DNA from 2 places in the Thermaerobacter subterraneus DSM 13965 genome. Region 2 is predicted to be linked to the other one. Evidence: riboswitches for the same ligand, from Rfam matches in the RefSeq annotation. Region 2 holds a riboswitch; the other holds the start of a gene.
What was found. Region 2 has a riboswitch for thiamine pyrophosphate ahead of thiD (bifunctional hydroxymethylpyrimidine kinase/phosphomethylpyrimidine kinase). Riboswitches for the same ligand answer to the same signal wherever they lie in the genome.
Positions count from the first base shown of each region.

Region 1: it holds a riboswitch for thiamine pyrophosphate, as region 2 does, so the genes downstream of both, THESUDRAFT_RS05825 (ECF transporter S component) here and thiD (bifunctional hydroxymethylpyrimidine kinase/phosphomethylpyrimidine kinase) in region 2, are expected to answer to the same signal.

Region 1 covers NZ_JH976535.1:1,399,422-1,404,649, forward strand. Annotated here, with positions in the region: gene THESUDRAFT_RS05810 (phosphotransferase family protein) at 1-610, opposite strand, end outside; gene THESUDRAFT_RS05815 (acyl-CoA dehydrogenase family protein) at 607-1,800, opposite strand; gene THESUDRAFT_RS05820 (SDR family oxidoreductase) at 1,978-2,754, shown strand; TPP riboswitch at 3,023-3,142, shown strand; gene THESUDRAFT_RS05825 (ECF transporter S component) at 3,309-3,905, shown strand; gene THESUDRAFT_RS14370 (ATP-binding cassette domain-containing protein) at 3,907-5,228, shown strand, end outside.
Region 2 covers NZ_JH976535.1:661,607-666,834, reverse strand. Annotated here, with positions in the region: gene THESUDRAFT_RS14890 (Mur ligase family protein) at 1-1,039, opposite strand, end outside; gene THESUDRAFT_RS14130 (LysO family transporter) at 1,126-2,550, opposite strand; gene THESUDRAFT_RS02875 (hypothetical protein) at 2,547-2,939, opposite strand; TPP riboswitch at 3,002-3,111, shown strand; gene thiD (bifunctional hydroxymethylpyrimidine kinase/phosphomethylpyrimidine kinase) at 3,246-4,295, shown strand; gene thiW (energy coupling factor transporter S component ThiW) at 4,292-4,867, shown strand.

The DNA of each region.
Region 1 (5,228 bases), 740 kb from region 2:
TGGGTTCCGTCTCCACCCGCCGCCAGCGGCCGGCCCAGCCCTCCAGTTGCCGGCGGACGAACCCCTCCGGCCGTCCCAACCCTGCCAGCCCCGCCTGGCGGTAGTCCACGGCGTGGAGATCGGCCAGGGTGTCCACCACCCGCTGGGCGATGCGCCGGCAGGTTTCGGGAGGCGGGGTCCGGCCGCCGGGGAACCGGTCGTCGACCACCACGCCGGGCCGGTATTCCATCACGTAAAAAGGCGCCCCCAGCACGGAGGGGTCGGGACAGACGGCCAGCGGCCGCGGCGCCAGGGGGAAGACGGGGTGCAGGTGGCGCAGGATGGTGGCCTCCCGCACCATGTCGTGGGCCCGGGGCGGCAGGGGGCCGAAGGGCGGCCGGCGCAGCACGGCCTGCCAATCCCCGGCCCGCAACCAGTAGGTCAGATTGGACGCCCCGGCGGGGAACTGCCTCGCTTCCACAGGAGGTCCCGGAAACGCGGGCACCTCCCGCTCCAGGAACGCCGTCACCGCATCCAGGTCCAGTTCCTCTCCCGGCCGCACGGGAATGGTGCCGGGCGGGAACCCATCCCCACCCGGACCGGCCAGGCGCCGGCTTTCCGGCTGGCTCATGGCTGGCCTCCCAATTCCTTGAAGATCCGCCGGGCCACCACCACCCGGTGGACCTCATCGGGGCCGTCGTAGATGCGGGCCGCCCGCGCCTCGCGGTAGAACAGCTCCAGGGGCGTGTCCCGGGAGTAGCCCAGGGCTCCGTGCACCTGCAGGGCGCGGTCCACCACGCGGTGGAGTACCTGGGCCCCGAAGAACTTGATCAGCGAGATCTCCTTGCGGGCATCGAGCCCCTGATCCACGCGCCAGGCCGCATACAGGGTCAAGAGGCGTGCCGCCTGGATCTCGGCGTAGGAGTCGGCCACGAAGTTCTGGATGGTCTGGAACTCCGCCAGCTTCTGGCCGCGGGTCTCCCGGGTCAGGGCCCGCCGCACCATCAGCTCGAAGCTGCGGTTCATCACGCCGATCCAGCGCATGGCATGGGTGATCCGCCCGGGGCCCAGGCGGGCCTGGGCGATGCGGAAGCCCTCGCCCACGGGCCCCAGGGTGTTCGCCACGGGTACGCGGCAGTCCTCGAGGACGATCTCGTCATGGGTGCCCAGGCCACCCCCGTCGTCCATCACGGGGATCTGGCGGACGATGCGGAAGCCCGGCGTGTCCGTCGGCACGATGATCATGGTGGCCCGCTGGTGGGGCGGCGCGCCGGGGTCGGTGACGGCCATGACGATGGCAAAGGCCGACCGGGAGGCGTTGGTGATGAACCACTTGTGGCCGTTGATCACCCAGTGGTCGCCGTCGCGCACCGCCCGGGTCCGGATGGTGGTGGGATCGGAACCCGACACCTCGGGCTCGGTCATGGCGAAACAGCTGTAGATCTCGCCGGCCAGGTTGGGCCGGAGGAACCGTTCCTTCTGCTCGGGCGTGCCGAACATCCAGAGGATCTCCTGGTTGCCGGTGTCCGGGGCGCTGGTTCCGAAGGCCCGCGGCGCCAGGGGGCTCCGCCCCAGGATCTCGTTCATCAGCGCCAGGGTCACCATGCCCATGCCCAGGCCGCCGGCCTCCCTGGGCATGTGGGGGGCCCAGAGCCCCGCTTCCTTCACCGCCTGCTGGATGGCCTTCATGCGCTCTTCGGGCAGCGTGCCGGTCCGGAAGAACTCGGCCTCGGCCGCGTAGACGTGCTCGTCCATGATGGCGCGGGTGCGTTCCAGGACGACTTCCTGCTCGGGGGTCGGCCGGAAATCGTACACGAGCATCACCCCGGTGGCGCTTCGCGCAGCAGGACCCGCCCGAACCGCCGCCTTCCGGCGGGCGGGCCGCCTGGCGGTAGGAGTTGGCTTCGCTGCCGAGAAGGAAATACCTGCATGCCCGGCGCCGGCCGGGTGGCGGCCCGTCTCCGGCCGCCCGGCCGGGTGGAAGGAGGCGGCCGTCACGTGGGCGTTCTCGATCGTTTCCGGCTGGACGGGAAAGTGGCCCTGGTCACCGGAGGCAGCCGCGGTCTGGGCCTTCAGATCGCCCAGGGTCTGGGGGAGGCCGGGGCGGCCGTGGCGATCACGGCCCGCAAGGAGGAGGGCCTGCGCGAAGCGGAGGAACAGCTGCGCTCCCAGGGGATCCGGTGCCTGGCCCTGCGCTGCGACGTGACCGACTACGACCAGGTGGTGGCCACCGTCAACCAGGTGGTCGAAGCCCTGGGCGGCCTGGACATCCTGGTCAACAACGCGGGGGCCACCTGGGGCGCCCCCCTGTTCGAGATCCCCCTGGAAGCCTGGGACAAGGTGATCCGGACGAACCTGCACGGCACCTTCTACATGAGCCGCGAGGCGGCCCGGGTGATGGTGGACCGGGGGCGGGGAGGCCGGATCATCAACGTCGCCTCGGTGGCAGGCCTGCGGGGCAGCGACCCGCGGGTGATGCAGACCCTGCCCTACAACACCTCCAAGGCCGGGGTGATCAACTTCACCCGCGACCTGGCGGCCAAGCTGGCGGAATACGGCATCACGGTGAACTGCATCGCGCCCGGGTTCTTCCCGACCAAGATGACCCGGGGCATCCTGGCCCAGTACCGGCCCCTGATCGAGCAGTCCGTTCCCTTGCGGCGGCTGGGCGGCGAGCGGGACCTGCAGGGCGCGGTGCTTCTGTTCGCGTCCGAGGCCGGGTCCTACATCACGGGCCAGGTCCTGGCCATCGACGGGGGGATCACGGCCGTCTGAGGGCGCGGGCGGCCGGCGGCGGCCGGGCCGCGAGAGCCCGGTGGCCGGGGCAGGGCCCGGGCGGCGTCCCCGGCGGCGGGTGGCACGCACCGCCGGCACCGCCCGGGAGGGCCACGGCCGCGAGGACACGGGCCAAGGCACACGGGCCCGGAGGGCCGGGGCCGCGCTTAGACCGCCCGCCCCCACTTCCCGGCCCGGCCCGGAGCCTGGCCGCCGTTGACGCCCGCCGTGCCCGGGCCCATGATCAGGGTGAACAAGATCATCGGGAAGTCGGTACCGGGGGTGCCCTCACGGGCTGAGAAGCGCCGGGAGCCGGGACGCGGCACCGCGCTACCCTTCGGACTCGATCCGGGTCATACCGGCGTGAGGAAGGTACCGCATGACCGCCTGGGGCGGCTTCACGCGACCCACCTCCAGCCGGGGGTGGGTTTTCTTTCCTCTGCCTCCCGCCGGACCGGAACGGGCAGGTTCTCCCTGCCGTCCCGGCCGGGGGGTGCGCCTCGCCGGCCCCGCGAGCCCCCGGTTCCGTCCCGGAACCGCAAGGGGGGCTCGCCATGGCCGGTTCGTCCCGTCACCTGCAGTTCCGCGAGATCGTGATCCTCACGTTCATCGCGGCCGCCTGTTCCGTGGTGTTCATCAACGCCTGGACCCTGTGGTCGGTGGCCCAGGCCGTCCATCCCGTCCTGGCCGAAACCACCTACGGTATCTGGTTCGTCGCCAGCACCCTGGCCGCCTACATCATCCAGAAGCCAGGGGTGGCCTTCGTGGCGGAGCTGGCGGCGGCCGCGGGCGAGCTGGTCCTGGGCAGCCCGGACGTGCTCTGGGTGCTGCTGTACGGTGGGCTGCAGGGGCTGGGGGCCGAGGCGGCCTTCGCCCTGCTCCGCTACCGGCGGTTCGACCTGCCGGTGCTGGCGCTGTCCGGCGCCCTGGCCGCCGTCGCCAGCATCCCGCTGGACGCCGTCACGGGGTACTTCACCGGCATGCAGCCCGGCGTGCTGGCGGGCGCCGTGGCCGTGCGGCTGCTCAGCGGCGCCGTGGTGGCCGGTGTCTTCACCAAGGTGCTGGTCGACGGCCTGGCCCGCACCGGGGCCCTCAACGGCTTTGCCGTGGTGAGGAACCGGCGGGACCGGGGCGCAGGGCTGGCGGGCTGAGATGGGGCGGCATGCGGTGCGGCCGGGCGCCCCGGCGGGCCCGGCGGCCAACCCCCCGGCGGCCACCCCTGGGGCGGCCGGCGGCTCGACCCCGAACCCGGTGTCCCCGGGCCAGGGGCTGCCGGCGCCGTCGCGGGCGGCGGCAGCCTGCCGCGATCTGACCATCCGCTACCCGGACCGGCGCGACCCGGCCGTGCGGGGCGTGAGCCTGTCCATACCCGCCGGGCAACGGGTGCTGCTGCTGGGCCCCAGCGGCTCCGGCAAGAGCACCCTGGCGCTGGCCCTGGCCGGATTGATCCCGACCGTGGTGGAGGCCGAGGTGAAGGGGGTCCTGGAACCGGCGCGGCAGGCCGGCGTGCTCTTCCAGGACCCCGAGGCCCAGTTCTGCCTGTTCACCGTGGACGAAGAGGTGGCGTTCGGCCTCGAGAACCGGTGCGTGCCACCGGCGGCCATGCCGGCCCGGGTGGCCCGGGCGCTGGCGGCCACGGGCCTCGACGTTCCCTTCGGGCATCCGATCCACGCCCTCTCGGGCGGGCAGAAGCAGCGCCTGGCCCTGGCGGCGGTGCTGGCGGTGGAGCCGGACATGCTCATCCTGGATGAGCCCACGGCCCAGCTGGATCCGGCAGGGCGGGCCCTGGTGCTGGAAAACCTCTACGGCCTGGGGCGGCAGGTCACCGTCCTGGTGGTCGAGCACAACCTGGACGGGGTGGTGGACTGGGTCGACCGCGTGGTACTGCTCGGCCCCTCGGGCACCCTCCTGGCCGACGGCCCTCCGGACCGGGTCCTGGCCGAGCAGCGGGCCGCCCTGGACGCCTTCGGCATCTGGCGGCCCCGCTCCTGGGGCCCCTTCTGGGCACCCCTGGTGGAGGCGTTCCGCCGGTCCGCCCCGCCTGCCGAGCCGCCCGCCGCCCTGCCCGGTGCCGCCTCCGGCCGGGCGTCGAGCCCGGCGCCGGCGGGAACGCAGCGGACCGGCGCGGGCGAGCAGTCCCTGGACGCCCCCACCGCCGCACCGCAGGCGGCGGTGCCTTCCGGTCTGGACGGCGCAGCCTCCCCAGGCTCTGGCCAAGGCTCCGCGGGGGCGGCGGCCGGCTTCCCCGGGGCGGGGAAGGGGCCCGCCGCGTGCCCGGACCGCACCGCCCTGCCCCTGGTGCGGATGGAGGGCGTCACTGCAGCCCACGGCTCGCGCACCGTCTGGTCGGGGGTCAGCCTGACCCTCCGGCCGGGGGAGTGGGTGGCCGTACTGGGCGCCAACGGCAGCGGCAAGTCGACCTTCCTGCAGGTGGCCGCGGGCCTGCACCCGCCCGCCGCCGGCCGGGTCGTCCA
Region 2 (5,228 bases):
GCCGGCCCGGCCGGGGTCCCTCGGGGGCCACCCGAGCGCCGGCAGCCGGGGGCGCCCCGGCAGCCGGCACGGCCCTGAAGTGCCCATTCCCTTCGGGACGATCCCGGCCCAGCCGCAGGGCGGGCCCCGGCGGCCAGGCCGGCGGCAGTTCCAGATGCAACCGGTTCGTCCAGAGATCGGGGCCCACCCGGGCGGAGAGCGCCGCGGCGGGCGCAGCCACCTGCTCGGCCGCCAGCCGCAGGTGGCAGGCGGGGCCGCGCCCGAACAGGACCACCGGCGCCCGGGCATAGGGGCCGAGGCGCAGGGCGGCCTCGCCCTCGTGCATCAGCACGCCGCCGCCGGGCGGGATCATGGCGACGAAACGGCCCTTGGCGGCCGCGTAGTCCTCGTAGGTGGGGTGGTACTCCAGATGTTCCAGGGGAGCCAGGTTCGTCACCACGCCCAGGTCGAAGGCCACGTCATCCACCCGCCGCTGGTCGGCACCCTGGGACGAGACCTCCATCACCGCCACCCGGCAACCGGCATCGGCCATCACCCTGAGGTACCGGTGGAGGTCCAGCGGGTCCGGGGTGGTCAGGTTGCCCGGCCAGCAGTGCCCACCGGCGCGCACCTCCAGCGACCCGATGAGGCCGGCCGGGATCCCTGTGGCGCTCAGCAGGTGGTGGAGGAGAAGGGTGGTGGTCGTCTTGCCGGTGGTCCCGGTGACACCCACCACCACCAGCCGGCGGGACGGGTGACCGTAGCGGTTGGCCGCCAGGCGGGAGAGGGCCGAGCGGGCACAGGGAACCTGAAGCCAGCTGACCCCGGGAGGCAGCGGCTGCCCCGGGGGCTGCTGGGCCACCACCACCCGGGCCCCCCGGCGCAGCGCCTCGCCGGCAAAGGCGGCACCGTCGTGCCGGCGCCCGGGAATGGCCACGAACAGGTCGCCGGGTTCGACCCGGGCGGAGTGGGAGCGGATCTCGCCGACCCAAGGAGGCAGCGGCTCGCCGGACAGGGAAAACGACAGCCCCTGCAGCAGCGGAACGACATCCAGCGCCATGGTAATGGTTCAACCCCCCCCGTTTGGGGTTCCCCGATAGGCGTATGTCGCATGCCCCGGCCAGGTGTCAAGGAGGGGGGAAACGGTCAAAGGCTCGCCAGCCAGCTGATCAGGGCAGGGGCCAGCAAGGTGAGGATGAGGCCGTGGACGAAGGCCAGGGCCGTGGTGCCCGCATCCCGCGCCGCCGCGGCGATGACGGGCAGGGTGGTGTCCATGGTGGTGGCGCCTCCCGGCAGGACGGCCAGCCAGGACCGCCGGCCCGCCAGGCGCGCCAGGAAGGGCACCGCCACCACCGTCAAAAGCTCCCGCATCACGTTGGCCAGGAAGGCCAGGGCACCGGCGGCCGGTCCCCAGAGCTGGGCCACCAGCACCCCGGCCATGCTGTACCAGCCGAAGGCGGCCGCCACCGCCAGGGCCAGGGCAGGCGGCTCGCCGGTCAGCCGCCCCGCCAGCCAGCCCCCGGCCAGGCTCCCCGCCGCACCCAGCAAGGGCAACAGGAGGGCCTTGCCCCGGACGGCCCGGAGGCTCTCCCGGGTGGCCGGCCACTGCCGGCCGAACTCGTACCCGTAAAGGGCCATGAGGAGGAGCAAGGCGTACCCGGAGCCGGCGGCGGCCAGCCGCCCGGCAGCGGCCACCAGGGGGGCCGATCCTTCCGGCCCGCCGGCCACCCCTCCCGTCCCGCCGCTCGCCGGCGCCTCCACCGGCGCCTCCACCGGCGCCACCGGCGCCTCCACCGGCGCCTCCGGCGCCTCCAGCCCGCCGGCCATGGCCGCCGCTTCTCCGGCCACCGCCGCCCCCACGCTGCCTCCCGGCAGGCCGCCCAGCCAGTGGACGAACACGGCCCCCGCCAGCCAGCCGCCGGCCACCGCCAGGACGGCTGCGGCGCTGAGGCGCAGGGCTTCGCCGGACCGGCCAGGGCCCCCGGCGGCCGTGGCCGGGTCCCCCGCGGCGGGATCGTGGCGGGCCGGGTCCGGCCGGATCCTCGGGGTCTCCGGGCCGAGGCTTCCCCGGGGGACGGGATCCGAAGGGAGAAGGTGGGGTCCTGCCGTCCCGCCCGAGAGCGTGATCGGGCCCTGGCGGGTTCGTCCCGTCACCTCGCCGGCCCCGCCCGCGGCCCTGGATCCAAGCCGCCGGGTGATGGGGGTACCCTGCCACCAGGCCATGCGGATACGCCGGCACCAGGTGCCGGGGGCGCGCCGGCGCCTGGCGCTGGGGGCGCCCTGCCGAAAGGCCGTACGAGCACGCCATGCGGCCCCCAGGGCCGAGCCCAGCAGTCCCGCCAGCAGCGCCCCGCCCGCCGTGGCCACGGCAAAGGCGGCAGCCCGTGCGCCCAGCCGGGCCAAACCGGACCCTACCTGGGGATCCAGGCCCAGCCGCAGGCCCATGAGAAAGAGCAGCGCCCGCAGCGTCCACCGGGATGCCGCATCCCACCAGGCTGCCGGCAGCAGGCCACCCAGGCCGCTCAGCCCCGCGGCCATGCCGGCGGCCAGGGCCACCAGGACCGCGGTCACGGCCGGCCTCGCCCCTGGGCGGGGCCCGCTCCGGCGGTTTCCCCGGCACGGGCCCCGGGCCGGCGCGGTCGACCCGCCGGACCCCTGCTGGTGGCGGCCACAAGGCGGCCGGCCGCTCCGGTCGTGCCGCCGGCCCCGCCGCGGCCACCGCTGCCGGTGTCGCCGCGGGCGGCCCCACCGCGGGCGGCATCACCGCGCCGGCCGCTTTCCAGCACGCCCATGAGCCGCGCAAACCCCAGGGCGCCCAGCAGGACGGCGCCGGCCAGCGCCGCGGTGAACCCCAGCAGCCCGGCCACCGACCCGCCCGTGCGGCGCTGCCACAGGGCGGCGATCACTACAAACAGTCCCAGGGCCATCGCCCGGACCACGGGCTTCAATCGCTCGCGCAAGCTGGTTCCCCCGTTTCGCCCACCCGTTGACCTGTTCTCGTGCGGACCGGATACTGGAGATGGTAGCACCGTGGGGGTGCTGGCGCCACGCCGGCTGAGACGAGCCACCCGGCTCGAACCCCTCGAACCTGACGTGGGTAATGCCACCGGAGGGAACGGTGCGGTCCCGCTCCAACGAAGCCTCTGGATCGCTTCCTGGCGCCTGGGCCGCGTTCGTCCCGCGGCCCTTTTCGTTGCCGGCCGCACCTTGCCCTGCCGCGGCAGCCCCGCCAGCCCGTACCACCTGTGGGAAGGGAGCGATCCGCCATGCCCACCCCTGCCGAGCCCCGGCCCGGCGAGCCCCGTCCGGGGGCTCCCCGCCCGGATGGGCGCCCGGATGCGCCCCACCCGGGCACCCCGCCCCAGGTGCCGCCGCCCCGCGCCATGACCATCGCCGGTTCCGACAGCGGCGGCGGCGCCGGAATCCAGGCGGACCTCAAGACCTTCAACGCCCTCCGGGTCTTCGGTACATCGGCCATCACCGCCCTGACGGCTCAGAACACCGAGGGAGTGCGGGACGTCCACCTGGTGCCCCCCGGGATGGTGGCCGCCCAGATCGATGCCGTGCTGGACGACATCGGCACCGACGCCGCCAAGACGGGCATGCTGGGCACCACCGCCATCGTGGAGGCCGTGGCGGAGCGCATCGGCCACTGGCGGGACCGGCTGGGTCCCTTCCCCCTGGTGGTCGACCCGGTGATGATCGCCAAGAGCGGGGCCCCCCTCCTGGACGAACCGGCCCGGGAAGCGGTGCGGCGGCTGCTCCTGCCCCTGGCGACGGTGATCACGCCGAACCGCCACGAGGCGGAGGAACTGGCCGGCGTCCCCATCCGGACGCTGGACGACGCCCGCCGGGCGGCCCAGGTCCTCCACGGGCTGGGGCCGACCTGGGTGGTGGTCAAGGGCGGCCACGTGGCGGAAGATTCGGCCGACGCCGTGGACGTGGTCTACGACGGCCGCGACTGGCACCTCTTGCGGGCGCCCCGCATCGCCACCCGCTCGACCCACGGGACGGGCTGCACCTTCTCCGCCGCCATCACCGCCTACCTGGCCAGGGGGTACGGGGTGCTGGACGCCCTGCGAGCCGCCAAGATCTACATCACCGGGGCCATCCGCCATGCCCCCGCCATCGGGCGCGGCCACGGCCCGACCTGCTCCTTTTACCCCTGGGAGGCTGCGCCCGATGACCCGTTGGGTGACCCGTTGGGAGCGGCGGCCGGGGAGGGCGGCGCGCCGAACGGCGCGCCCGTGGACCAGGCCGCATCCGGGGCCGCGGGCCCTGAGGGCCGGCAGCTCGACGGAGGTGAAGAGGGATGACGGCACCTCAGCCCGGCGCGCCCCCCCACCGCACCCGGCGGCTGGTCCGGGCCGCGATGCTGATCGCCCTGGGCACCGTCCTGGCGGGCATGATCCGGGTCCCCGTCGGAGTGGCCACCGCCACGCCGGTGCAGCATGCCGTCAACGTGCTGGCCGCCGCCTGGTTCGGCCCCGCGGGCGCCGTGACCGTGGCCTTGCTCATCAGCCTGCTGCGCAACCTGCTGGGGCTGGGCACCCTGCTGGCCTTCCCGGGAAGCCTCTTCGGCGCCGCCCTGGCCGGGCTCGCCTACCGGGCCGCCCGGCGCCCCGCCGCGGCCATGGCGGGGGAGGTGGTGGGCACGGGCCTCTTGGGCGGCCTGGCCGCCTTCCCCGTGGCCCGGTGGCTGCTGGGCCAGGCCGAGGCGGCCTGGTTCTTCTACGTGGTGCCTTTTACCGTCAGCAGCCTGCTGGGCGCCCTGGTGGGCGGCCTGCTGCTGCGCTGGCTCCCCGCCCCGGCCCCGGAGGGCGACGGGGGGCCGGTTCCCGGCCCGGGCCCGGGGTCCAGCCAGAGCCCGCCCTCGTCCCGCAGGTGACCCCGCGCCTTCAGAGGGGCGGCAATCGCCCCCGCGGGGAACGCGCGGACCGGGCCGCCACCGGGGCCGTGCGTCGTGGCACCCCCCGACCCGCGGCAGGCCGGCATGCACCGGTACCACCGGGGCCCCGGATCCGTCGCTCGCCCCGGACCGGAGCCGGGCGACGTGACAAGGTTCCGCCCCGCCCGGGGCTCGTGGCCCACCCTGGCCCGCCGTGGGCCGGCATGACCGGGGCGCTGCCCGGTTCGCCATGAACCCGGCGGTTCGCCCGGACCCGCGCCGGGCCGGCATGAGCCGGCTCCGCCCGGCCCCTGGACGCGCGTCTCGCCCTGGCCTGGCAGGACGATCAGGCGTTCCACAG